One region of the Bacillus sp. P4_E1 genome, then DNA from elsewhere that is predicted to be linked to it. Evidence: riboswitches for the same ligand, from Rfam matches in the RefSeq annotation. Region 1 holds a riboswitch; the other holds the start of a gene.
The links. Region 1 has a riboswitch for magnesium ahead of mgtA (magnesium-translocating P-type ATPase). Riboswitches for the same ligand answer to the same signal wherever they lie in the genome.
Positions count from the first base shown of each region.

Region 2: it holds a riboswitch for magnesium, as region 1 does, so the genes downstream of both, AC1DS7_RS09580 (P-type ATPase actuator domain-containing protein) here and mgtA (magnesium-translocating P-type ATPase) in region 1, are expected to answer to the same signal.

Region 1 is NZ_JBFUIV010000012.1:98,910-111,290, forward strand. It holds gene argJ (bifunctional glutamate N-acetyltransferase/amino-acid acetyltransferase ArgJ) at 1-648, opposite strand, end outside; gene argC (N-acetyl-gamma-glutamyl-phosphate reductase) at 659-1,696, opposite strand; gene AC1DS7_RS17860 (YqzH family protein) at 1,921-2,106, shown strand; gene AC1DS7_RS17865 (SDR family oxidoreductase) at 2,136-2,930, opposite strand; gene AC1DS7_RS17870 (MBL fold metallo-hydrolase) at 2,940-3,893, opposite strand; gene proI (pyrroline-5-carboxylate reductase ProI) at 4,060-4,899, shown strand; gene sdaAA (L-serine ammonia-lyase, iron-sulfur-dependent, subunit alpha) at 4,957-5,835, opposite strand; gene sdaAB (L-serine ammonia-lyase, iron-sulfur-dependent subunit beta) at 5,854-6,513, opposite strand; gene AC1DS7_RS17890 (hypothetical protein) at 6,559-6,705, opposite strand; gene rnz (ribonuclease Z) at 7,259-8,182, opposite strand; gene AC1DS7_RS17900 (DUF3932 family protein) at 8,372-8,623, shown strand; M-box (ykoK) riboswitch at 8,820-8,987, shown strand; gene mgtA (magnesium-translocating P-type ATPase) at 9,318-12,023, shown strand; gene AC1DS7_RS17910 (MgtC/SapB family protein) at 12,100-12,249, shown strand; gene AC1DS7_RS17915 (DNA polymerase IV) at 12,242-12,381, opposite strand, start outside.
Region 2 is NZ_JBFUIV010000005.1:203,314-215,694, forward strand. It holds gene AC1DS7_RS09525 (dynamin family protein) at 1-2,178, shown strand, start outside; gene AC1DS7_RS09530 (DUF3931 domain-containing protein) at 2,182-2,436, opposite strand; gene AC1DS7_RS09535 (GNAT family N-acetyltransferase) at 2,509-2,976, shown strand; gene AC1DS7_RS09540 (YpbS family protein) at 2,998-3,270, shown strand; gene AC1DS7_RS09545 (sulfurtransferase) at 3,273-4,106, shown strand; RNA gene ssrS (6S RNA) at 4,223-4,405, shown strand; RNA gene ssrS (6S RNA) at 4,427-4,610, shown strand; gene AC1DS7_RS09560 (hypothetical protein) at 4,666-5,115, opposite strand; gene AC1DS7_RS09565 (hypothetical protein) at 5,199-5,510, shown strand; gene AC1DS7_RS09570 (glutathionylspermidine synthase family protein) at 5,514-6,749, shown strand; gene AC1DS7_RS09575 (DUF350 domain-containing protein) at 6,746-7,132, shown strand; M-box (ykoK) riboswitch at 7,336-7,501, shown strand; gene AC1DS7_RS09580 (P-type ATPase actuator domain-containing protein) at 7,856-8,581, shown strand; gene AC1DS7_RS09585 (5'-3' exonuclease) at 8,714-9,580, shown strand; gene AC1DS7_RS09590 (FbpB family small basic protein) at 9,769-9,909, shown strand; gene AC1DS7_RS09595 (acyltransferase family protein) at 10,242-11,402, shown strand; gene AC1DS7_RS09600 (YveK family protein) at 11,436-12,179, shown strand; gene AC1DS7_RS09605 (CpsD/CapB family tyrosine-protein kinase) at 12,166-12,381, shown strand, end outside.

The DNA.
Region 1 (12,381 bases):
TTGTGATAATGCTGTTTGCAATACTTCATGCTCTATATTGGCGTCTGTTGTAATAAAACTAAGCATCGTTGCCATATTCGGTTTGATCATCCCTGAACCTTTTGCGACCCCAGCAATGATCACTGCTTCCCCATCAATTATCATCTCATAGCAAGTTTCTTTCGTTATAAGATCTGTCGTTAAAATTGCTTCACAAAAAGAATAAGCTTCACTTACTTCCTTTGTTGGCACAAGAGATTCAATTCCCTTTCGAATGATATCCATCGGTAAAGGTACTCCAATTACACCTGTTGAAGCGACTGCGACGTACTTTTCTTTTACTCCAAAGTGTTCCGCTCCTAATGTTCGCATCTCATAAGCATCTTGCAATCCTTTCATCCCCGTACAAGCATTTGCATTGCCGCTATTTACAACAATTGCTTGTAATTTCCCTTCTGCTGCTATGCTCTCCTTCGTTACTTGCAACGGCGCTGCTTGTATTTGATTTGTTGTATACACAGCGGCACATGATGCTGGCACCTCACAAACGATTGCACCCAAATCCTTTTTCACCTTTTTCAGACCATTTGCAGTACCGATTGCCAAAAAGCCTTTTGGTGTAACAATTGAACCATTTGTTAATTTTGTAATAGACGATGCTTTAATCATAATTTCCCCCTTATGGATAAAGCGGCATATGCTGTAAACCCGTTGTCTCTTCTAGTCCCGCTAATAAATTTGCATTTTGAACTGCTTGCCCTGCCGCACCTTTCATCATATTGTCTATAACAGAAACGACCGTAACTCTTTCTGTTCTTTCATCGTAAGCTATCCCAATATCACAATAATTTGAGCCCCTTACTTCTTTCGGACTTGGAAATTCTCCTTGCGAGCGAACTCGAACGAAAGCTGAGTATTCATACGTTTCTTCATACAACTTTTGAAGTTGCTCTATTTTCATTTCCTCTTTCACTTTCGCATAAAGTGTAATCATAATCCCTCGTGATATCGGTATTAAATGTGTACTAAACGTGATTGGCTTCGTTTCACGATTCCACTCTGCAAGCATTTGCTCAATCTCAGGAACGTGCTGATGTTGATTAACTTTATAAATGTGTAAGTTATCGTATAACTCAGGAAGGTGAGTCATTGTTGTTGGCGTTTTGCCCGCTCCAGATACTCCTGATTTCGCATCAATAATAATCGAAGCTTCTTCAATTATGCCGCTACGTACTAACGGCGCTACCGCTAATAATGCAGCTGTAGCAAAACATCCTGGGTTTGCAATTAAATTTGCATTTTGGATCTCAGGCCTTTTCCATTCACTTAATCCATATACTGCTTTCCTAAGAAGTTCTTCCTGTGCAGCTGGCCTTTTATACCACAATTCATATGACGAGGGATCTATCATACGAAAGTCTCCAGATAGGTCAATTACTTTTAAACCTACTGCCAATAATTTTGGTGTTAACTCTGCCGATACTCCCGCTGGGGTTGCTAAAAATACAATTTCAGCTTCCTTCTCTATTTTCTCCGCATCAATTTCTTGTAACGTATGGACAAGAACATTTCGAAAATGCGGGTATACATTTGTCATAAATTCACCGACTTGTGAAAAAGAATGGAGAGATGCTATCGAAAAATATGGATGTTGCTCTAATAACCGAATTAACTCAATACCTCCATATCCAGTTGCTCCAATAATTGCGACTTTCATAAGCTCCTCCTCATATCTATTCTTTAAATTAAGTTTGATTATAATATTGCATAATTATAAAGTCAATTAAATATTTATAATTTTTAAAAACTTCAAAATATTAACCTCGCTATAAAAGCAATATACACAAGTGGATTTTTATGCAAAAATAGTGCATAGTAGTATTTTCATTTCACTTCAAGTACAATAAAACAATACATGTATACATACAGGCGGGGAAAAACATGAATAAAAAATTAATTGAGAAAATGATTATAAAAAGTTTCCGGCAATATCAATGTAATCCTGTTTCAAAAGAGGATCAGGAAATGCTAATTAAACATATTCAAATGATAATTCATTTAAATACTGAAATTGATGTATACGAGGCTGTTGAGGATATCGTTTACGATTATGTGACTGGAAAATAAAAAATAGGAGATTTCCATATGGAAATCTCCTATTTTTTACTTAATGATTTGCCTGCAACGCGTTCAAATAAACCTGGGAATAATGCGTAGAGCTTTGGCCCCATTCCCATCCACTTCGGCAAGTTTACTTCACGTTTTTTCGTTTGCATCGCCTTTACGATTTGTTCTGCTACATATGTTGGTTTTAACATGTAACGTCCCATATTTTTCACATATGTACCTGATTGATCGGCTATTTCAAAAAAGTTCGTATCTATCGGTCCTGGGTTAATTGCTGTTACATATACATTTGTGTTAGATAACTCCATACGTAAACTATTCGTAAATCCTAATACAGCGTGTTTTGTTGCTGCATAAGCACTCGACTTCGGAGTTGCAATTTTTCCAGCCAATGAAGCAATATTAATAATTTGTCCTTCGTTCCTTTTTACCATATTAGGTAATACCGCTTTCGTACAAGCTACTAATCCAAATACATTTACTTGAAACATATCCTTTACTTCATCCATTGAAGCATCTTCAAACGTTTTAAAAATACCAAACCCAGCATTATTTACCAATATATCAATACGTCCTACTTCTTGTAATACCTTTGAAAAAACAGATTGTACTTTCGTTTCTTCACTTACATCTAATACATAGTAATAGCAAGGCGTATTATAAGTTACTTTAATTTTGTCTGCTAATGCTTGTAGCTTCTCTTCTGTTCGAGCCATTAATACCGGCGTCGCCCCTTGCTCTGCAACCTGCATTGCCACTTGCTCTCCAATTCCACTAGAAGCACCTGTAATGACGATTACTTTTTCTTGTAAACGTCCCGTCATTGCTGTCACCTACTTTGCATAATAAATCAATTGTTGTGAAGATTCATCAATCATCACCTGTTGATTATATGCTAAAAAGTCTAATTGTCCAACAGTTTCTGAGATAGTAAGTGGTAATTGCTCTTTATATAATACCGGAAATAGTTTTACACACACCTCAAATGCTGTCATTGGCTTTTCCTTTAATAGTTCAAGCACTTTAAAAGCACGTGTCTCTTGCTTTTGTAATCTTGTTTCAATAAGTTGTTTCACATTCAGAACATCTTCCCCATGCCCTGATAAAATCCGTGAAATATTCATTTCACTTAAACGTTTTAACGTTTGATTGTACTGCAATAAAGGATGCGCTCTTTCTGTTTGCCCTTCATATGGCGGTTCTAATATTGGATTTGAAGAAATATGACTAATGAGAGCATCCCCACCAATTAATATCCCATCAGATTCTCTATATAATGAAATATGAGTGGAAGCATGACCCGGGGTTTCAATCACTGTAAATCCAGGTAAGGAATCTATACGATCTCCCTCTCTCACGGTATGTGTTAACGATCTATTACAAGAATATTTAAGTGTCTTCGTCGTCAATAACGCCTCACCATTCAGAAATACTGCTGGAACGCCGAACTGCAAGGCTGTCTCTTTAAAAAATTCATGATACCTCTTTAAAAATTCAGCATTCTGTGTAATCCACGGTTCATTCCAAGGATGTCCGATAATCTTTACTTTTTCAGAAAATGTATTTAAAAGTCCGCAATGATCCGCATGGTGATGCGTAATCACTACCGTTTCAATATCTTCTATCTTATATCCTAATGCACCTAATTGACTTTCTAGTGCTTTCTTTGCTTCTTCTGTATTTGTCCCTGTATCAATTAACGTTAATGTTTCTCCCTCAACTAAAAACACATTCACTGTCTCAACTGCAAATGGAACAGGAATCTCCATTCGATGAATCGCCGTCATGCTTAGCCCCCCCTGTCTTTTTCCGGTTCAAAAATGAATACCTCTTCAGTTTACAACTTCCCTATAAATTTGTCATTATTTTCAGATAAAAAGAGGTCTTTTCCATAAAAAAACGAATGTATGTACATTTATAAGTATTTCTAACCAAATTTAAAGGAGGCACATCATGTCTATGCAAAACATTTCCTTTCTCGGTGCAGGCTCTATTGCCGAAGCGATTATTGGTGGCTTATTAAACGCAAATGTTGTTAAGGGAGAACACGTCACTGTAAGTAATCGTTCTAACGAGACAAGATTACAGGAGTTACATAAAAAATACGGTGTCAAAGGTACACATAATAAAAAGGAATTACTTGCTGATGCAAATATTCTTTTTCTAGCTATGAAGCCAAAAGATGTCGCAGAAGCGGTTATTCCTCTTAAAGAATACATAAATAATGACTTGCTTATTATTTCATTATTAGCAGGTGTTTCTACTCATTCAATTAGAAACCTACTTCAAAAAGACGTTCCGATTATTCGTGCAATGCCAAATACATCTGCAGCCATTTTAAAATCCGCTACCGCTATCTCACCTTCAGAACACACAACGGAGGAACATATTCGCACTGCAACATCTTTATTTGAAACGATTGGTCTCGTCTCTGTTGCAGAAGAAGAAGATATGCATGCTATCACTGCATTATCTGGAAGTGGACCAGCTTATATTTATTACGTGGTAGAGGCACTGGAAGAGGCAGCAAAAAAAATTGGTTTAAAAGAAGATGTTGCAAAACCTCTTATTCTTCAGACGATGATTGGTTCTGCTGAAATGCTAAAAGCAAGCGAAAAACACCCTTCTATTTTGCGAAAAGAAATTACTTCTCCTGGCGGAACAACTGAAGCAGGTATTGAAGTATTAAAGGAGCATAATTTTCAACAAGCATTAATCTCATGTATTACACAAGCAACGAAACGATCACACGATCTTGGAAAAACATTAGAAGAAATAGCAAAAGAAAAATAAAAAACGGAGCTCAACTTTATTTGAGCTCCGTTTTTACTTTAATCATATGATATGCTTTTAGTTGTTACTCTTACCAAAAATCTCTTCTTGCAAACGACGACCTGTCGGTGTTGCTGCAAGGCCACCTTCTGCTGTTTCACGAAGTGCTACTGGCATCGTTTGTCCAATTCTAAACATCGCCTCAATGACTTCATCACATGGAATTGTACTAGTTACACCAGCTAATGATAAATCAGCTGAAATCATGGCATTCGCAGCTCCTGCTGCATTACGTTTTACACAAGGTACTTCTACAAGCCCTGCAACAGGATCACATACTAAACCAAGCATATTCTTTAATGAAATCGCCATCGCTGTAGCTGCTTGATCTTGTGTTCCACCAGCCATCTCAACTGCTGCTGCAGCTGCCATTCCACTTGCTGAACCTACTTCAGCTTGGCAACCTCCTGCCGCGCCAGAAATACAAGCATTATTCGCAACAACCATACCGAAAGCTCCTGCTGTAAATAAAAATTCAATCATTTCTTCGCGTGTCGGCTGTAATTTTTCTTGTAGTGCAAACAGTACACCTGGCACTGTTCCAGCAGATCCTGCTGTTGGTGTTGCACAAATAATTCCCATCGCCGCATTTACTTCATTTGTCGCAACAGCTTTACTCACTGCGTCCAAAATCGTATCTCCAGATAAGCCTTTTCCACTCTGCATATACGCTTGGACTTTCACAGCATCCCCGCCAGTTAAACCAGTCGGTGATTTTACACCACGAATACCGCGTTCTACTGCTTGTTCCATCACGACTAAGTTCTTTTCCATTCCAGCAATTACTTCTTCACGTGAGATATTTCTTGTTTGCATTTCACATTGAATCATAATTTCTGCGATTTTTACATTTTGCTCTTTAGCTTGCGCCACTAGTTCCGCTGCGTTCCGAAACATGGTGTGTCCCCCCTGCAATTAATCCATAATAGTTACTTGACAAATATTTTGTTGCCCATTTATTTCCGCAATTACTTCATCTGCTAATAATTCATCTGTTTCAATGACCATAAGCGCTCTTCTTCCTTTTTCTTTACGAGAAACACTCATTGTACTTATGTTAATCTCATGCTTAGCAAGGATTGAAGCTACAGCTGCGATAGCACCAAAGCGATCGTTATTTACAATAAGTAGTGCTGGACTCGTGCCTGTTAATTGAAGATCGAATCCGTTTAATTCTACAACTTCAATTTTACCGCCACCAATTGAGCAAGCAACAACTTCAATTTCCTCTTCACCTTTATACAGACGAATTTTCGCTGTATTTGGATGCGGAGCATTTGCATCTTCTTCAATGAATTCCACTTCAATCCCGCGTTCTTTTGCAATATCTAACGCACTTGGAATACGTAAATCATCTGTTTCAAATCCTAGTATTCCACCGATTAGCGCTACATCCGTACCGTGACCACGGTATGTTTTTGCAAATGAACCATATAATGAAATGCTAACTCTCTCTGGTTCATGACGAAACAGCTGACGAGCAACTTGCCCCATTCTTGCCGCGCCTGCTGTATGTGAACTTGATGGACCAATCATAACCGGACCAATAATATCAAACACTGAGCGATACTTCATCATAACTCCCCCTAAACCTCTATGAAAAAATTATTTACTATTCTATTAAGCTACCAAATCGGTTGCTGTTCCAGTCGTACCACGAATTTGTTCCGCTGTAAGAATTGGATAGTTTTTGAATAACAGTGAAGCAATATATCCTGAAATAATACCAGTTATAATAATAAATAAGAAACTTAGCATTACCTGCATTTAAAAATAATATAAGATAGTCCACAATAAAGTCTGGTAGCAATCCAAAGTTTAACACAGAACCCCTTACAAGCATAGCATAAACAAGTGAAACTCCCATTGCTTTCATACCTTTTGATATTTTAAAGCTAAAAAGGGAAAAAAGACTTAGTACAAATAATAGTAATATCCTTCCTATTATAATTTCCATGTTGCTCTCTCACGATTTAGTCAACTTCACTTGTTATGACAAATGGCTAAAACGCATGTAGCCTACAATAAATTATAATCTGCCCTCATTATAGCTTGTTTTTAATAAAACGCTTACTTTTAATGAATTTTAAAAGTTCTGAATAAAAATCCATTTTCGCTACTTGTACCACTCGTATGTCGTCTGACTTATATAACAGTTTTTCTAAATGATCGGTATTATGTATTTTTATCTTATATCTTCACATCATTAAAACTTTCTGTGTCATCCTATATAAAAATAAAATGATAACAGTTTTATTTTTAATTTTTTTAGAAATAAAAAAAAATGGCAACCTATCGTCACCATTTTTTCACAACATTCTTATCTTTCTACTGGAAATGATTTTAAATCCGTAGCTATTTCTGTATTAGAAAATAGCTCTCTTGCCTCTTTCAATAATTCCTTATATGTATCTCCTTGATAACGAGAACTAATATGAGTCAATATTAAGCGTTTTGCATTTGCCTGAAGTGCAATACTCGCAGCTTGCTTAGATGTGGAATGAAAATAATCATACGCTTGTTGTTCATCTTCTGCCGCAAAAGTCGCTTCATGAACAAGTACGTCAGCATCTTGCGCAAGCTCTCTACTCGCTTCGCAATATCGTGTATCGCCTAAAATTGTAATAACTCTTCCTTTTTGAGGCGGGCCAATAAAATCTTTTCCATCTAACACTGTGCCATTCTCTAATTCAACTACTTCACCATCTTTTAATCGTTTAAAAACTGGACCAGGTTTCACACCCATTCCCAGTAACTTATCCACTAAAAGAGCTCCCTGTATATCTTTCTCTACAATTCGATATCCGAAGCATTCAATTCCATGTGATAACCTTTTTGTTTCTACACAAAATTCATTATCCTCAAACACAATACCTTCTTCCGTAATCTCAACGATTTCAAGTGGATATTTAACGTGTGTCGTACTTACTAATAATGCCACTTCAATAAATTGTTTAATTCCTTTTGGTCCGTACACTGTTAATTTTGTTGTTCCACCTTGAAACGAACGGCTACCCAATAAACCCGGCAATCCAAAAATATGATCGCCATGTAAATGCGTAATAAATATTTTTTCAATGCGGCGTGGACGTACAGACGTATGTAGTATTTGATGTTGCGTCGCCTCGCCACAGTCAAATAACCAAGTCTGTCCTCTTTCTTCTAACAACTGCAAAGCAATTGCTGAAACATTCCTTCCTTTTGAAGGAACACCTGCACCAGTCCCTAAAAATACAAATTCCACTTTCTTTCCTCCAGCTCTTTATATAATCTATCTTTCATCTTACGGAATGTTATTTCAAATGGCAAATCGAATTTACATAACCAATCATCTAGACAACTATATAACACGAACGTTACAATCGAAAAATTTAGCTATTGTTCGTGTTTTATGTTAAAATGATTGTACTACATTTTAAGGGAGCGTTTTATTATGAAAGAAGTATTTCGTTTACAAACTGATTTTTCATCTTCATTTGATCGCTGGGTAAGTTCTTTCGTTTCTGATCACCCAGCACAATTAGAATGGACGACTTTAAAAGAATTAATCCATGAATATACAACATCACATACAAATGAGACGTTACCAACATATATTTCTTCAGCTTTAACATATTACGCACAACGCGTTTCAACAACAAGTAACTCAGAAATTGTTATTTTTGAAAATCCTACAATCTCATAATCTATAATAAAAAGCACTGTAATCAGTGCTTTTTATTTATGTTCATTAAAGTATTTATTTTCCCGCCTTATTTCAAAAAACTCCGCTTATTTCCTACTATATAGCCATCATAAATCTATTTGATTTTTCAAAAAAATAGATTAAAAAGATATTGACACTACGATTTTACAGTGCTAATATTCAACGTGTAATTGAATATGGTCTCTGTTAGGTGAGGCTCCTGTATAGAGAAACGCTGCTGCCCAAAAATGTCGAGAGACGCCAATGGGTCAACAGGAAAGGTCGGAATGAAGGCCTTTCTTAACGTAGCTGGTTTCAGTACCTATGCTATACAGTGCTAAAACTCAACGAGGGAGAGGTGCGTATGTTTTGTCATACACAAAAACTGTTTTTATCTATGTTTAATAACAGTCTTTGTTGTTGACTCTTTTTGACTACAAATTCAGACCTTTACTCGTTTTGAGTAAAGGTCTTTTTATGTCTTTATGCACCTTACTATGAAACAAACATAGCATATTCAGAAACTACTAATTGTACGGAGGTGAGGAACAGTGGCAAGTGATGATTCGGCCCAGATACCCATATGTTTTACGTTAATATTTCACCGTGTAGGTAGGAAAGAAACTGTTCCTCCCAATTTTAAATAGTCGAGTAACAGATTGTTTCCTCCTTCATGAAAAAGGAGGAACTACCAATGTTAAATTTACAAAGACAAGAAACGAAGCATGCTTACGATCAAGATAGCATGCAAACAAATAACAAAATATTAGTGGAAGTTGCAACACAGGATGTAAACTCTGCGTTAAAACTCTTAGAAACAACACAAGATGGACTCTCTAAACAAGAAGCGTCTCGTAGACTTTCTTTATATGGTCCTAACGAAATCGCTCATAATAAAACATTGCCGTGGTACATTCAATTTCTGCTGGCATTTAAAAATCCATTTATTTTTGTTTTGTTAGCTCTTGGAGCACTCTCTTTTTTCACAGATGATATACAAGGAACAATTGTCGTATCTGTAATGGTACTGCTAAGTGCAACGATTCGCTTTTTACAAGAATTCCGCTCTCAGAAAGCGGCGGATAAGTTAAAGGCTATGGTTCGAACAACTGCGAGTGTCTTTAGAATAGATGGATTTGTACACGAAACAAAAAACGTAACAAATTTAAATCGAAATTACACAACAGAAATTCCAATTGAAGAACTTGTACCTGGCGATATTATTTCACTTTCAGCTGGTGATATCGTGCCAGCTGATGTGCGTATTTTATCCGCAAAAGATTTATTTGTTAATCAGTCTTCTTTAACCGGGGAAGCACTTCCTGTAGAAAAATACGAAAACTGCTACCATACGGAAAATAAACATATATTACCGAAAAACATGAAAAAAAATTACAATCCGCTCGATATGGAAAACCTTTGCTTTATGGGTACAAATATTGTTAGCGGTAGCGCAAAAGCTGTTGTTGTTTCAACTAGTACGGATACGTATTTCGGCTCTTTAGCAAAAAAGGTTATCGGAAAACGTGCAGAAACAAACTTTGATAAAGGCGTAAACAAAGTAAGTTGGCTCTTAATCACATTCATGCTTATTATGGCACCCATTGTCCTTCTCATTAATGGATTCACAAAAGGAGATTGGCAAGAAGCTTTTTTCTTTGCTATTGCTGTTGCAGTTGGCCTTACACCTGAAATGCTGCCAATGATTGTAACTGCTAATTTAGCTAAAGGCGCCGTGAACATGTCTAAACAAAAAGTAATTGTAAAACAGCTCAACTCAATTCAAAACTTAGGTGCTATGAACATTCTTTGCACAGATAAAACTGGAACTTTAACAGAAGATAAAGTTGTCCTAGTTCGTCATTTAGATCCTAACGGAAATGAATGCGATCGTGTATTACACTTTGCCTATTTAAATAGCTTCTATCAAACTGGATTGAAAAATTTAATAGATAAAGCTGTTATTGAACATACAGAGGAGAACCATAAATTTGATCCATCAGCTTTTCAAAAGCTAGATGAAATTCCATTCGATTTTGCTCGGCGTCGCATGTCTGTCATCGTGAAAAATATTTTAGGTGAACATACAATGATTTGTAAAGGTGCCGTAGAAGAAATTTTATCAATTTGTAACTACACTGAAGTTAATGGACAAATTGTCCCTCTCACTGAAGAAATGAGAGTAAATGTAAAACATCTTAGCGAAACTTTAAATAGTGAAGGAATGCGTGTCATCGCTGTAGCATACAAGAACGATAACAAACCTTATCATAAAGCTTATGCAGTACAAGATGAATCCGCTATGATCCTTACTGGATATATCGGCTTTTTAGATCCACCTAAACCATCTGCTGCTTCTGCAATTCAAGCATTGCAAAAACATGGCGTACAAGTGAAAATCTTAACAGGCGATAACGAAATTGTTACAAAAAAAGTTTGTAAAGAAGTGGGATTAAATATAGGTGAGCCTGTCCTCGGTTACGAAATTGATTCTTTACCAGATAAAACATTAGCAACACTGGCAGAAGAAACAACAGTGTTCGCAAAACTAAATCCAATGCAAAAGTCCCGCATCATTCGCGTATTGCAAGGTAATGGTCATACTGTAGGTTATATGGGGGATGGTATTAACGACGCCGTTGCACTACGTGATGCTGATGTTGGAATATCTGTTGATACTGCTACTGACATTGCAAAAGAATCTTCCGATATTATTTTACTTGAAAAAAGTTTAACTATATTAGAAGCAGGTATTTTAGAAGGACGCACTACTTTCGGCAATATTTTAAAATATATAAAAATGACAGCTAGCTCTAACTTTGGAAATGTATTTAGTGTATTAGTGGCAAGTGCTTTCATTCCATTTTTACCGATGCTTGCAATTCATCTCTTAATTCAAAACTTACTTTATGATATTTCACAGCTTTCAATTCCATGGGATAAAATGGATAAGGATTTTCTAGAGAAGCCTAGAAAATGGGATACTGCAAACTTGCGTAACTTCATTATTTGCATCGGTCCAATTAGCTCTATATTCGATATTATCACATTCGTTGTCATGTGGAATGTGTTCGGTGCAAATACACCTGGAGAACAATCGCTATTCCAATCTGGTTGGTTTGTCGTTGGGTTGCTAACTCAAACATTAATTGTCCATATGATTAGAACACAGAAAATTCCGTTCATTCAAAGTACAGCATCAATACCAGTTCTTATATTAACCGCTTGTATTATGGCAATCGGAATTTACATTCCATTCTCACCACTTGGTGCAGCAATTGGTTTACAAGCATTACCACTAAGCTACTTCCCGTGGCTCATAGGAATATTATTAGGTTATGCTTTCTTAACACAATTCCTGAAAAAGCTTTATATTAAAAAATTCCACAGCTGGTTGTAAAAATGAGAATGAGTGGGTATTTCTCACTCATTCTCAAAAAATATAACATGTACTTATATGCATGGAGGTAACCATGATGATATGGTATGACATCGTATTAAGGTTATTTATAGCAATTATTGTAGGAGCTTGCATCGGAATGGAAAGAAAATGGAGACATCGAATGGCTGGATCCTCTCTTCCATCTAAAAAAGAAGGGTTTAAATCTCTAAAACCTTCTACATAAACTTATTTTCTAATTTTTGCTGAAACGACTTTTCTTGCTTACGCAATAATTGACTACCTCTCTGTAAAAGAGGTGTTCCATACTTTTCATTAATTTGATCAATAACAGCAAGTAACGGCTCTTCTTTCGCAT
Region 2 (12,381 bases), on a different contig from region 1:
GAAGAAGAAATTGAAAAATACACGATGTTACAAACAGCAAAAGAAACAAAATTACAATACATTAAGACGTATGAGGAATATGAGAGCTATTTAGGAGATATTTGGAATGAAAATGTTTCTATACCAGATGGATTGAAAATAGACGAAATATTACAAAGTAAAAAACAAGTTGTTAGTGAGAAGTTTACACTACAAGAGCAAGAAATTGTAAATGATAACGTAGCGGCTAGTGAAGCAGAGATTAAAGGAACGAAAGCTTTAAATATTCAGCGTATATTAGAAAAAGTGAAGAAAGCTGAAATGATATTAGATCCATTGCCTACACTGAAACATCTACAGCAAGAAGTAGTTGGAAAAAGACAGCGTGTAGAAACGAAGCAATTTACAGTAGCGTTATTTGGAGCTTTTAGTGCTGGGAAATCATCATTTGCTAATGCATTGCTCGGTGAAAAGGTACTTCCTGTATCGCCAAACCCAACGACAGCAACAATAAATCAAATTTTGCCAGTTACAGAAGATAAACAACATGGAACGGTAATTGTCCAGTTTAAATCAGAGCAAGCGCTGTTAGAAGATATGAAAGCTGTTTATAAAATGTTTCACTATGAAATTGCTACATTGGAAGAAGCGTTAACGAAAATTGATCAAATTATGAAATACCCTTCACCAAGCGGGAAGCAAAAAACAACATTTAGCTTTTTGCGAGCGGTACAAAAAGGATATGAGGCAGTTGCTAATCATTTAGGGGAACAATTACAAGTTACGTTAGAGGAGTTCTCTGATTATGTAGCTAATGAAGAAAAATCATGCTTTGTTGAGTATATGGAGCTTTATTATGATTGTGCTTTAACAAGGCAAGGAGTAGCTCTTGTAGATACACCAGGGGCGGATTCTATTAACGCGCGTCATACGGATGTTGCATTCCAGTATATTAAAAACGCAGATGCTATTTTATTCGTAACATACTATAATCATGTTTTCTCTCGTGCAGATCGTGAGTTTTTAATTCAGCTCGGTCGTGTAAAGGATACATTTGCACTTGATAAAATGTTCTTCTTAATAAATGCTGCCGATTTAGCGCAATCTGAAGAAGAACTTGAAATGGTAAAAGGTTATATTGCGGATCAGCTCCTGCAATACGGTATTAGAAATCCACGTTTATTTGCAATTTCAAGTTTATGTGCGCTTGAAGAAAAGCAAGGGAAAAGTATTGATAAAGAAAAGTATGGTATTTTACAAAACTCCGGGATTACTAAGTTTGAAGAATCATTTACGTCCTTTATGATGAGGGATTTAATGCTTGTATCTGTGCATGCTTTATATGGTGCATTACAAGGAGCGAATCAGCTTCTTGTAAATATGATAAATGGCGCAAAGCAGGGAAATGATGAGAAAGAGAAGCAAACAAAAAAATATGAAGCAGAGCGTAATCAGCTACTTCATATTATTTCATCATATAGTGTACTTGCTGAAGAGCAAGCAATGCAAAATGAAGTGAAAGAATTGCTTTATTATGTACACCAACGTCTATTTTTACGCTATAACGATGTGTTTACTGAATTTATTAATCCGGCGTCGTTACGAACAGATGGGAATGTGAAAATGCAGTTGCAGCAATGTGTAATGGAATTAGTTTCATTTATTCAACATGATTTATTACAAGAAATGCGTGCGACATCATTACGTCTTGAAAAATGGATAGATGAAGCGATGAAGCGTGCAAAGGATGAAATTGTTGTGAATTGCAAAGTGGAAAATGAATCGATTTCTATGGGTGGAACAGTGGATTATGAATATAAAATTATTACACATAAAGAGCCGTTTCCTTCAATAGAAATAAAAGATTTTAAAAAGGCACTAGCACATTTTAAAAATGAGAAAAGCTTTTTTGAAAAAAATGATAAAGCTTTTATGCAAGAAGACGCTAAAGGAGTGTTAGAACCTTTCGTATCAAACTATGTAGTTGATGAAGAAGATTTATTCGTTCATCATTATAAGCAAGAGTGGGATGCAAAATGGAACCTATTCCAAAAGGTGATGCAGCAAGATGTTGAGAATTATTATGAAAGTATATTATTCGCTTTAGCTGAAACAATTGATGTATCACTATACGAACAAAGTAAAGAAGAGCTACAAAAGCAGTTAGTAGAAATTGAAAAAGAAATTTATATTAAATAGCTGTTATGAAAAAAAGATTCGTTCAATTTTCTTTTGTAGTACAGTATCTAAAGATTTTACAAACCCAGCAAATTCATCGGTAGAAATCATATGAGTAAGAACGAGGCGTCTGCCGTCTGGTGTTTCACCGCATAAGACGAATGAAGAAAATTCATATGTTTTGTTTTCTACTACTAATTTTGGGTAGGAATACGTGTCGCTTTTCTTCTTCTTTCCATCAATAGAGATGACGTTGCACTTTTTTTCATTGTTGTCCATGGTGAATCCCTCCTTTCTATTATTTATGGTAGACAAGGAGGGTTTAGAACAATAGAGAAAGGGGAGTTTTTTATGTGTGCAGTAATAGAGTATATTTCGAAAGAAGCTATACCGAAATCTTTATTACTTCTTGCTGATCCAAGTGAAAGCCAAATTGATGCATATGTACAGAGAGGGTTTACGTATATAGCTAAACAAGAAGAAAGAATCATCGGTGTATATGTGCTTTTGGAAACAAGACCAAGGACAATGGAAATTATGAATATTGCGGTTGTAGAGCATTTGCAAGGAAAAGGGATTGGAAAGCAGCTATTAAGTCATGCCGTAGAAACTGCTAAAGGATATGGTATGTCAAAACTTGAAGTTGGTACAGGCAATTCTAGTGTTTCACAACTTGCTTTATATCAAAAATGTGGATTTCGTATTTTTTCTATTGATTTTGATTACTTTTCAAAGCATTATGAAGAAGAGATTATTGAAAATGGGATTGTATGTCGCGATATGATTCGGCTTGCAATGGAATTGAATAAGAACGTATAACTTATTTAGGGGGAAGAGAAGATGGAAGTACATAAAGCAATTACAGCACATTCTCGTAAACAAAATGAAAGTGTAAAAGCATGTTTACAATTAGATGCGCAGCGTGAAGCAGCTATTGAAGCAGCCGTATCTCTTGCGTCAAAGGGGAAAGAATTTTCGGTTGATATCATTAATGTTGTAACAAAGCAAATTAATGATCTTGCAAAAAATGGTGTTACACTGCAGCGTAAACTTGTTACAAAAGATATGGTTATGGAGTATGTAGGTCGTTTGCAAGAGAAAGAAGGTCGTTAAAGATGGTTGTTACAGTCGAATGGTTACGTGAGCATATAGAAGATGAGAATGTCCGTATAATCGATTGTCGATTTGATTTAGCGAATCCTAATTGGGGTAGAGAGAAGTATGAGGAAGAACATATTCCTCATGCGTTATATTTTGATTTAAATTTAGATTTATCAAGTCCTGTAGCAGAACATGGTGGCCGCCATCCGTTGCCAAATATTGAGGAGTTTGCAGACAAGCTTTCACAGGCCGGAATTGATGAACATACGACAGTGATTGCGTATGACAGTCAAGCTGGTGCAATGGCTTCTCGTTTATGGTGGTTATTAAACTATGTAGGACATGAGAAAGTGTATATATTAGACGGTGGATTTCCAGCTTGGAAAGAGAATGGATTACACACAACGCCGAATATCCCAGTTATTGCACGAAAACCTTTTATACCGGAAATACAAGAAAATATGCTTGTAACGATGGAAGATGTGAGAGGGAAAATTCGTGCAGGTGCAAATATGACATTAATTGATTCTAGGGAACCAAAACGTTATGCTGGTGCGGAAGAGCTCGTTGATTCGAAGGCAGGGCATATTCCGACGGCAGTAAACTATTTTTGGAAAGATGGGATTTTAGAATCGGGACACTTTAAAAACGAAGAGGAACAGCAAGGGCGTTTCCAAAATCTTGATAAGGAGAAGGAAACAATCGTATATTGTGGTTCTGGTGTTACAGCGTGTCCGAACATAGTTGCATTAAAATTAGCTGGTTTTCAAAATGTTAAATTGTATACAGGTAGCTGGAGCGATTGGATTTCTTATCCAGAAAATCAAATTGCAAAAGAAGAAGATTAATCACTTGCATGCAAAAATAATTTGTATTAAAATAAGGTCACAAGCAAGAGATTGCTTCAAAAAAATTATATTTTACACATTGGAAACAATGTGATAATATAACGACAAGTAAATAATACATCCTGCGGTGTGCGTAACTTATTTATGTCTAAAACCGATGTTAGTTTTACGGAAGCTCAATATTTAGTGACCATTATCAAGCCTTCCTTGTGGAGGAAGATATACGGTAACTGTGAGGGCATCCACCTGCGAGTAGCGGGTTTTTGGACATTTACGAGAGACGGCACTTGCGGGGGTCTTATTTCAACTAATAGTATATAAAATTCCTACGGTGTACGTAGCTTGTGTATGTCTTAAACCAATAAGTATAATGCGGAAGTTCAATATTTAAATGTAGATAGCAGGCCATCTTTTTAAGAAGGAAGTTACAAACATTTGTGAGAACATCCACCTGTGAGAGCAGGTTTATGGACATCTATAGATAACGGCATATGTGGGACTATATAAAAAACCTTACGTTTTATACGTAAGGTTTTTTTGTTGAATAAATATACTCATGTTATCTCGATTTACCTGTAAAGTTCCCATAATAAATATAGCACTTGCGGTCTTCATCAATTTCTCTTGAATCGAGGGTGAATTCCAAATGTATTCCATCCCGTTGAATATATATAATATCTGAATGGAGAGAGGGTAATATATCCTCGTAATTCCAAATATCTTTACTTTCTATCATAATTGAGCAGGTTTCCTTTAGTTCTCTAATTTCAAAACCTATGTGCGAGTATGTAGGATCTGAAGGGTCGTTGGAAAAAACATCTTTTTGTATATATAACACTGCTGTTCCGTCTGGATCTACTGAAGTTGCAGTAACGATATATGTATTTCCATCTTTTATAAAATATTCACAAGTCATGCGCGCGACAATTTCAGAATTAGAAATATTTGCGTAGTTCCATAAAGCTGGATACCCGTTTGTTTCATCATTGAGCCGATATTCCAATCGCATTTTATCCCTCTTCTTCCTTTTTCTTCTACTTTATCATGACATCTTATATAATAGAAATATAATATAAAAAGGGGAGTGCAAAGGTGACAAAAACGAAATGGCTAGTAGGTGGTGTCCTAACATCTTTAATGACGGGCACTTTATTTGGCTGCGCGCAAGATATTCCCCCCGAACCGAATGATAATAGTTGTTCTGATTGGGATTGGGATGATGAGCTTGGTGTTTGGCAGTGTGATGATAGTAGTTCAGGTTATCGTGGACATTACTTTTATGGTGGTACATACTATCAAAATAAATCCACCTTCAAAAATTCATCAGAGTTTAAAACTTATCAATCTTCGGCCGAATTTAAAGGTGGAATTGGAAGCGGTTCAAAGGGAGGATTTGGGGGCTAACATATGTCGCAATACATAAGGGATCGAAAAGAGTTTTATTCGAAATATCCGAATTTTTGGTCGGATTTATATGAATGTGAGTATAGTTTGTTTCATGTTTTCCCGATAACAGAGCAAACGATGAAACAATTACAAGTAGCAACTGAACGAATGGGGAAAATATTTTTTAAGACTGCTAGACTTCTTCGGAATGTATCTAATGAACAGCTTCTTGAACTCGGTTTTCCAACTGCAAGCTTGCCTTTTATTAGACTGAAAGGGATGTATCCTGAATCTGTTATTTCACGATTTGATTTTGCTTTAACAGAGGATAATCGTATTAAAATGCTTGAGTTTAATAGTGATACTCCAACTTTTATTGTGGAATGCTTTCAAATGAATGGAAAAGTTTGTGAAGAATTAGGCTATGATGATCCAAATGCAAATCAAGAGCGCTTACTTTCTTCTGGTATTACAAAAGCCGTAATGGAGTTTACAAAAGGAATGGAAGATCCAAATGTTGTTTTCACAGCTCATCCTGAACATATAGAAGATTGGAATACGACTATGTATTTGAGTGGGCTATGCCATGTTGAAAATAAAGTGATGCCAATGACAGAACTTAGAATTACAGATGATGCTTTAGTAGATAGAGATGGTGTACCAATTGATGTTTTGTATCGCCAAACATATCCAATTGAAGACTTAATTGAAGATCAAGATCCCGAAACGGGGGATTTGGTGGGAGTAGAACTTTTGCAACTTGTAAAAGAAGGAAAGCTTTTTATTATAAATCCTTTGTCGGCCTTTTTACTTCAGCCGAAATCAATTCAATGTCTTATTTGGGGATTAGCAGAAGAAGGTGCTTTTTACACAAGTGAGGAACAAAAGTGGATTAAAGAATATATGCTTCCTACATATTTAGAGCCAGATTTATTTTTGGGGAAAAGTCCTTTCGTTCAAAAACCTTCGTTCGGTAGGGAAGGTGACACGATTACGATTCGTAATAAGGATACAAATATTATGATTCGAAATGCACATAAAACGTATAAATCGTCATTGCCTATATTTCAGAAATATACAGAGCTTCCAGTTGTATTTTTGGAAACTGAAAAAGGAATTGAGAAGCTGTCGTACGTGTTTGGGGCTTTTTTAATTGCTGGAAAAGCGAGCAGCATCGGTATACGTGCCGGAGAAAAAATTACGGGAAATGAATCGTATTATTTACCGGTAGGTATTAAGAAGGAGGAAAATAAATGATTAATTTTTTACTATATTTAGCAGTATCACTTGTACTTTTGTGTATCGGTCTTTTTCTTATGGAAGTGACAACGAAAGTTAAGGAATTTAAGTTAATGGCTCAAGGGAATAAAGCGGTAAGCTATGTACTTGGAGGAAGACTACTTGGTCTTGCTATCGTTTTATATTCAACGGCTGCTAATTCTATTTCAATTCTTGATATGGTTTCATGGGGAGCTGTTGGGATCTTAGCTCAAATTATTGTCTTTTATTTAGCGGAATGGCTTACACCACGTTTTAATATTAATAAAAGTCTTGAAGAAGATAATCAAGCAGTTGGTCTTTTCCTTATGTTTTTATCACTTTCCATCGGAATTGTAATTGCTGGTTGTGTAACGTATTAAAACCCTTACATTTTAACGTAAGGGTTTTATTTTTCATTTGCTAATTTTTTGCAATATGTGTTCAATTAATTTATGTAGCCGAACGCTGAGCAGGATGCGTATTAGTGTACTAAACTCGAGATAGTTATTGTAATAAGGACAAGTTTCCATACAAAGTGTTGACATCTATTTTAAATAAGAGTAACATTTTCTATGTAATTATAATAAGTCTCTGTTAGGTGAGGCTCCTGTATAGAGAAATGCTACTGCCCAAAAATGTCGAGAGACGCCAATGGGTCAACAGGAATGATCGAATTAAGGTTTTTCTTAACGTAGCTGGTAATGAACCTATGCTATACAGTGCTAAAACTCGGCGAGGGAGAGGTCCATAGATTTCTAATTGTATTATATTAGGAATCGCTTATTTGTGTATGCAATGACCTTTGCTCTCTTATGAGTAAGGGTCTTTTTTGTTAGCAAACTATGAGTAATTTCATAGTATAGATTATAACTAAAAAATTAAAGAGGAGGTGAGGAGCATGTCAAATTCTGACTCGGTTCCGTTACCCATATACTTCAAATCAAAAATATATGATGTAGGCAGGAAACGACTTGTTCCTCCCTCTATATTTATCATAATGTAGCGCTTATTCGAGTATTTAAGCGCTAGACACTTTCACAGTAAAGTGGATAAATTGAGAAACAAAGCGTTTCTTCCTATGTTGTAAAGGAGGAGACGATAATATGTTATATGTAAATAAAAGTGTGGGTAACACTTCGTATAAATTAAGTAAAAAAGCAATGAAAGAACAAACAATGCTTCAAAAAAATAAAGATTTATTAATTGAAATCGCAACAAGAGATGTAAAATCTGTATTTGCGTATTTTAAAACAACAAGAGACGGACTATCTATGAAAGAGGCACAAAAGCGTATTCAAGTATACGGACGAAATGAATTAACTTCAAAAAGAGCGCGTATTGCGGAAGTAATGATGAAGCTAAGTGGAATGATCCCAGGTCTTTCAAAACAAAATATGGGTGATGAATTACAATGTGAAACAGTTACTGTTTCTAGAGTAGCTGGCTGTAGCGTAACAGGGCTAAACAGTGAACTAAAAATGATGAAATTACCAGTACAAGAGCTTGTACCTGGAGATATGATTTTTCTTGCAGAGGGCGATACAGTGCCAGCAGATGTACGTATTATTTATGCAAATGATTTATTAGTAAATGAATCTATGCTGACAGGAAACGATGCTAGTATTGAGAAATTTGAAAGTTGCTATCATCTTGAACGTAAACGATTTATTCCATTAAAACGGATGAAAGACTATAATCCACTTGAACTTGAAAATGTATGTTTCAAAGGTACGTATATTGTTGACGGAAATGCAAAGGCTGTAGTTGTTTCGACAGGTAAAAATACGTATTCAGGAATACTTCATACTTGTTGCGGTAGAATGTCTTAATGTGTTAATGATGCTAAATATACAAAAACAATGTATAATAGACAAAGTTGAACAAAAACGTAGAATGGTAATCTATATATAACCTTACGTGATAACGTGAGGTTATTATTTTTTGTTAGTAGGAGAGGAATTATGAAAAAAGTATTATTAGTTGATGGTATGGCACTATTATTTCGTGCTTTTTACGCAACAAGTGTATATGGACAATTTATGAAACGACAAGATGGTACCCCGACGAATGGGATTCATGGTTATATGAAGCATTTATTAACAGCAACACAAGCAATCGAACCAACGCACATTGTAACGTGCTGGGATATGGGAAGTACGACATTTAGAACGGAATCTTTCTCGAATTATAAAGCAAATCGTGCAGCACCGCCGGAAGAATTAATTCCGCAATTTGATTTAGTGCAAGAAATGACTGCGAAATTATCTATGCCTGTAATCGGTATGAAAGGTTATGAAGCGGATGATTGTATCGGTACGCTTGCAAAACAATATTGCAATGAAGCGGAAGTTTATATTTTGACAGGTGATACAGATTTACTTCAACTTGTTGATACGAATGTTACAGTTATGCTTCTTCGTAAAGGAATTGGAAATTACGAGTATTACACACCGGAAAAAATCATGGAAGAGAAAGGTGTAGAACCTTGGCAAATTGTTCATGCGAAAGCTTTCATGGGAGATACAAGTGATAATTATCCGGGTGTAAAAGGTATTGGTGAAAAAACAGCGTATAAGCTGATTCAAGAATACGGGACAGTATCGGCAGTGCTAGAAAATATAGCATCATTAACGAAAGCGCAGCGCACAAAAATTGAAAGTGATTTAGAGAATTTAAATATCTCTTTACAATTAGCGCAAATTCATTGTGAAGTTCCAATTTCATGCTTATTAGAAGAAGGGTTACACACAATGGACGAAGAAAAACTACGCTTTGTTTGTAACGAAATGAATTGGGGAAGACCTGAAATATTAATTAATATGCTTTAAAGAGCATGGAAAGGTTGATCAAATATATTTTTGATTAACCTTTCTTTTTTTTGTTCACAAAGTTGTCAGAAAATAAACGGAATTTTCATCTGAAGTTCAAATGGAATTCACAACAATCAATTATTATAAGGACACACAGATAATTCTTTATCTTTTATATAAACCATCCCCCAAGGAGGAAAATAAACATGCGAAAAAAAGTGAGAAAATCCTTTAAACAATTATTAATAGAAAATAAACAATCCCTACTAACTAATAAAGAGAATATGAAAGAAATTGAAGAACGGATTGAGAAACGACATGTAGCATATAATGGTGCTAATAATTAAATAAAATAAAAAAGATAGCCTATAAATAAAGGCTATCTTTTTTATTTTATATTGAAAAAACACTAGTCCTCTCTTTAATTTTGTAAGTATGCAACATATTTTTATAGTGTTTTTCTAACAATATTACCCATTTTTCGAGGTTGAAATTGGTATATACCAATTTTTAAGATTTACTATTCATAATATTACAAAAAATGTTACAATACACTCAAATTTATACTATAAAATCATTTTAATATGAAAAATTGGAATGAAAAGAAAGGAGAGGAATATGAATAAAGATGTCGCTTTGAAATGATTATTATCATTTCATTAGGAGTTGATGTAAAACGATGGAGAGGCATGAAGAACTGGATTCTATAAGAGGAATTTCTTCATTGGTAGTAATGATTGGTCATTATTTGATGATTTTCTCAGCATTTCAAAATTACAGTTATGAAGATAATAAACCATTTGTTGTATATCTATTAAAAGAAACGCCTGCACGTCTTATTTTTAGTAGTGGTAACGAATCTGTTATTATCTTTTTTGTTTTGAGTGGATTTGTTTTGTATGAATCTATTCAAAAAACAAATAGTAGCTATGGATCATACCTTTTAAAACGTATATGCAGAATATACATTCCATATATTGTGGCAATAGTCATAGCTATTATATGCCAGACTACAATAAGTAAATATGGTATTTCTTATTTAAGCGAATGGTTTAATCGCTCATGGACGATTGAAAGTTCTTTAAGTCTAATAGCACAGCATGTTTTATTGGTTGGGAAATATAATACAGATACATATAACAGTGTGATTTGGTCACTTGTACATGAAATGCGAATATCTATAATTTTCCCGTTAGTTTTGATGGTTTGTTTACGCAAAACAGTAAGGGGTTCATTACTATCATTGTTTAGTTTTAGTATATGTTCTGTCGTGATATTATTTTTATTTCGCTCGAGTTTAACATTAACAAGCTATGTATTAACGTTGCATTACACAGTGCTGTTTTTACTAGGAGCACTAGTTGCGAAGTATAAAAATAATTTAATAGCTTTTTATAGTAATTGTACTAAAAATACGAAAATTACATGGTTTTTATTTGCGATTTTACTTTATATGTATGAAGGGCTTATTGGAGAAATTAAAGTGCTCAATAATTTTATATTTCGAGACTACGTAGTAGCGATAAGCGCATGTCTATTTGTCATATTAAGCCTTTCAGTGTCAACATTTTCAACCTTGCTACGCAATAAATACTTGTTGTATTTGGGGAAAATTTCTTACAGTCTTTATTTGTATCATCTTATATCATTATTTTCCTTAATATACATGCTCAATGAAGTATTACCGCTAACTATTATTTTGATTATGTCGCTCATTCTTTCTTTTATACTTGCAACGATTTCATATTTGTTTGTAGAGAAATTTTCATTCAGATTAGGAAAGTATATAACAAAACAAGCAGATATAGAAAAGAAAGGGTTATCTGTACAAAATGATTAACAGGATGCTATTCATAAAAAGGCGGTGGAATCATTGAAGCAAGAAATTAGTATGAAAGATTTTCAACAGTTACTGAAAAGAAGATTCGTAACGATCATTTTGACGATGTGTTGTTTAACCGTTTCTCTAGTTCTTATTTCTATGTATGTGCTAAAGCCTTCGTATCAATATTCAGCGCAAATTCTTGTTGGAAATTTAGATGAGTTTAATAAGGAAAATACAGCGAATAAAACACAAGAAAATAAGCAACTTGTAACATCGTTTGTTGACATTTTAAAAAGTCCACTTATTATTTCGACAGTAAGAAACACTTTGAAATTAGAACAATCAAGTTATGAATTAGCACAAAAAATTTCGGTGTTGAATACGGACAACTCACAAATTGTTACTGTTACAGTAAAAGATTCGGATCCTAAAATCGTGAAAGAAATTGTAAAGTCATTGGCAGAACAATCTCAAAAAAGCTTTCAACAGTATACGAATGTACAGGGGATAAAAATATTAACTGACCGAGAGTTACAGGAAGAAGCTGAAAAGCTGTTTCCGAAATTTCAACTTATCATTCCTATCTCTTTAATTGTTAGTTTTTTTGTTGGTGTAGGTTTAGCTGTATTTCGAGATTATTTTGATGAACGTATATACGTGGAACAGGATTTAGAGAAAATAACGACAGTCTCTGTTATTGGTCATATAAATATGAAACCGAAAAGAAAAAAGAAACCTACAGAGGTTGATAAGCAATCATCTATATATCGAGGTGAACATGTCGATGTTTAAGACAAAGAAAAAGCTGCCATTCGATCCGCATGATGCTCTGATGAAAGAGCAATTTTATACTATATATCATGAATTGAAAAAATCAGGAAAACGAGTATTCACAGTTAGCTCAACGAAGGATAGAGGTGTTGTTGCTTCACTTATAGTAAATATGGGATTAGTTTTTGCGGAAATGAAAAAAAAAGTATTACTTGTCGATATG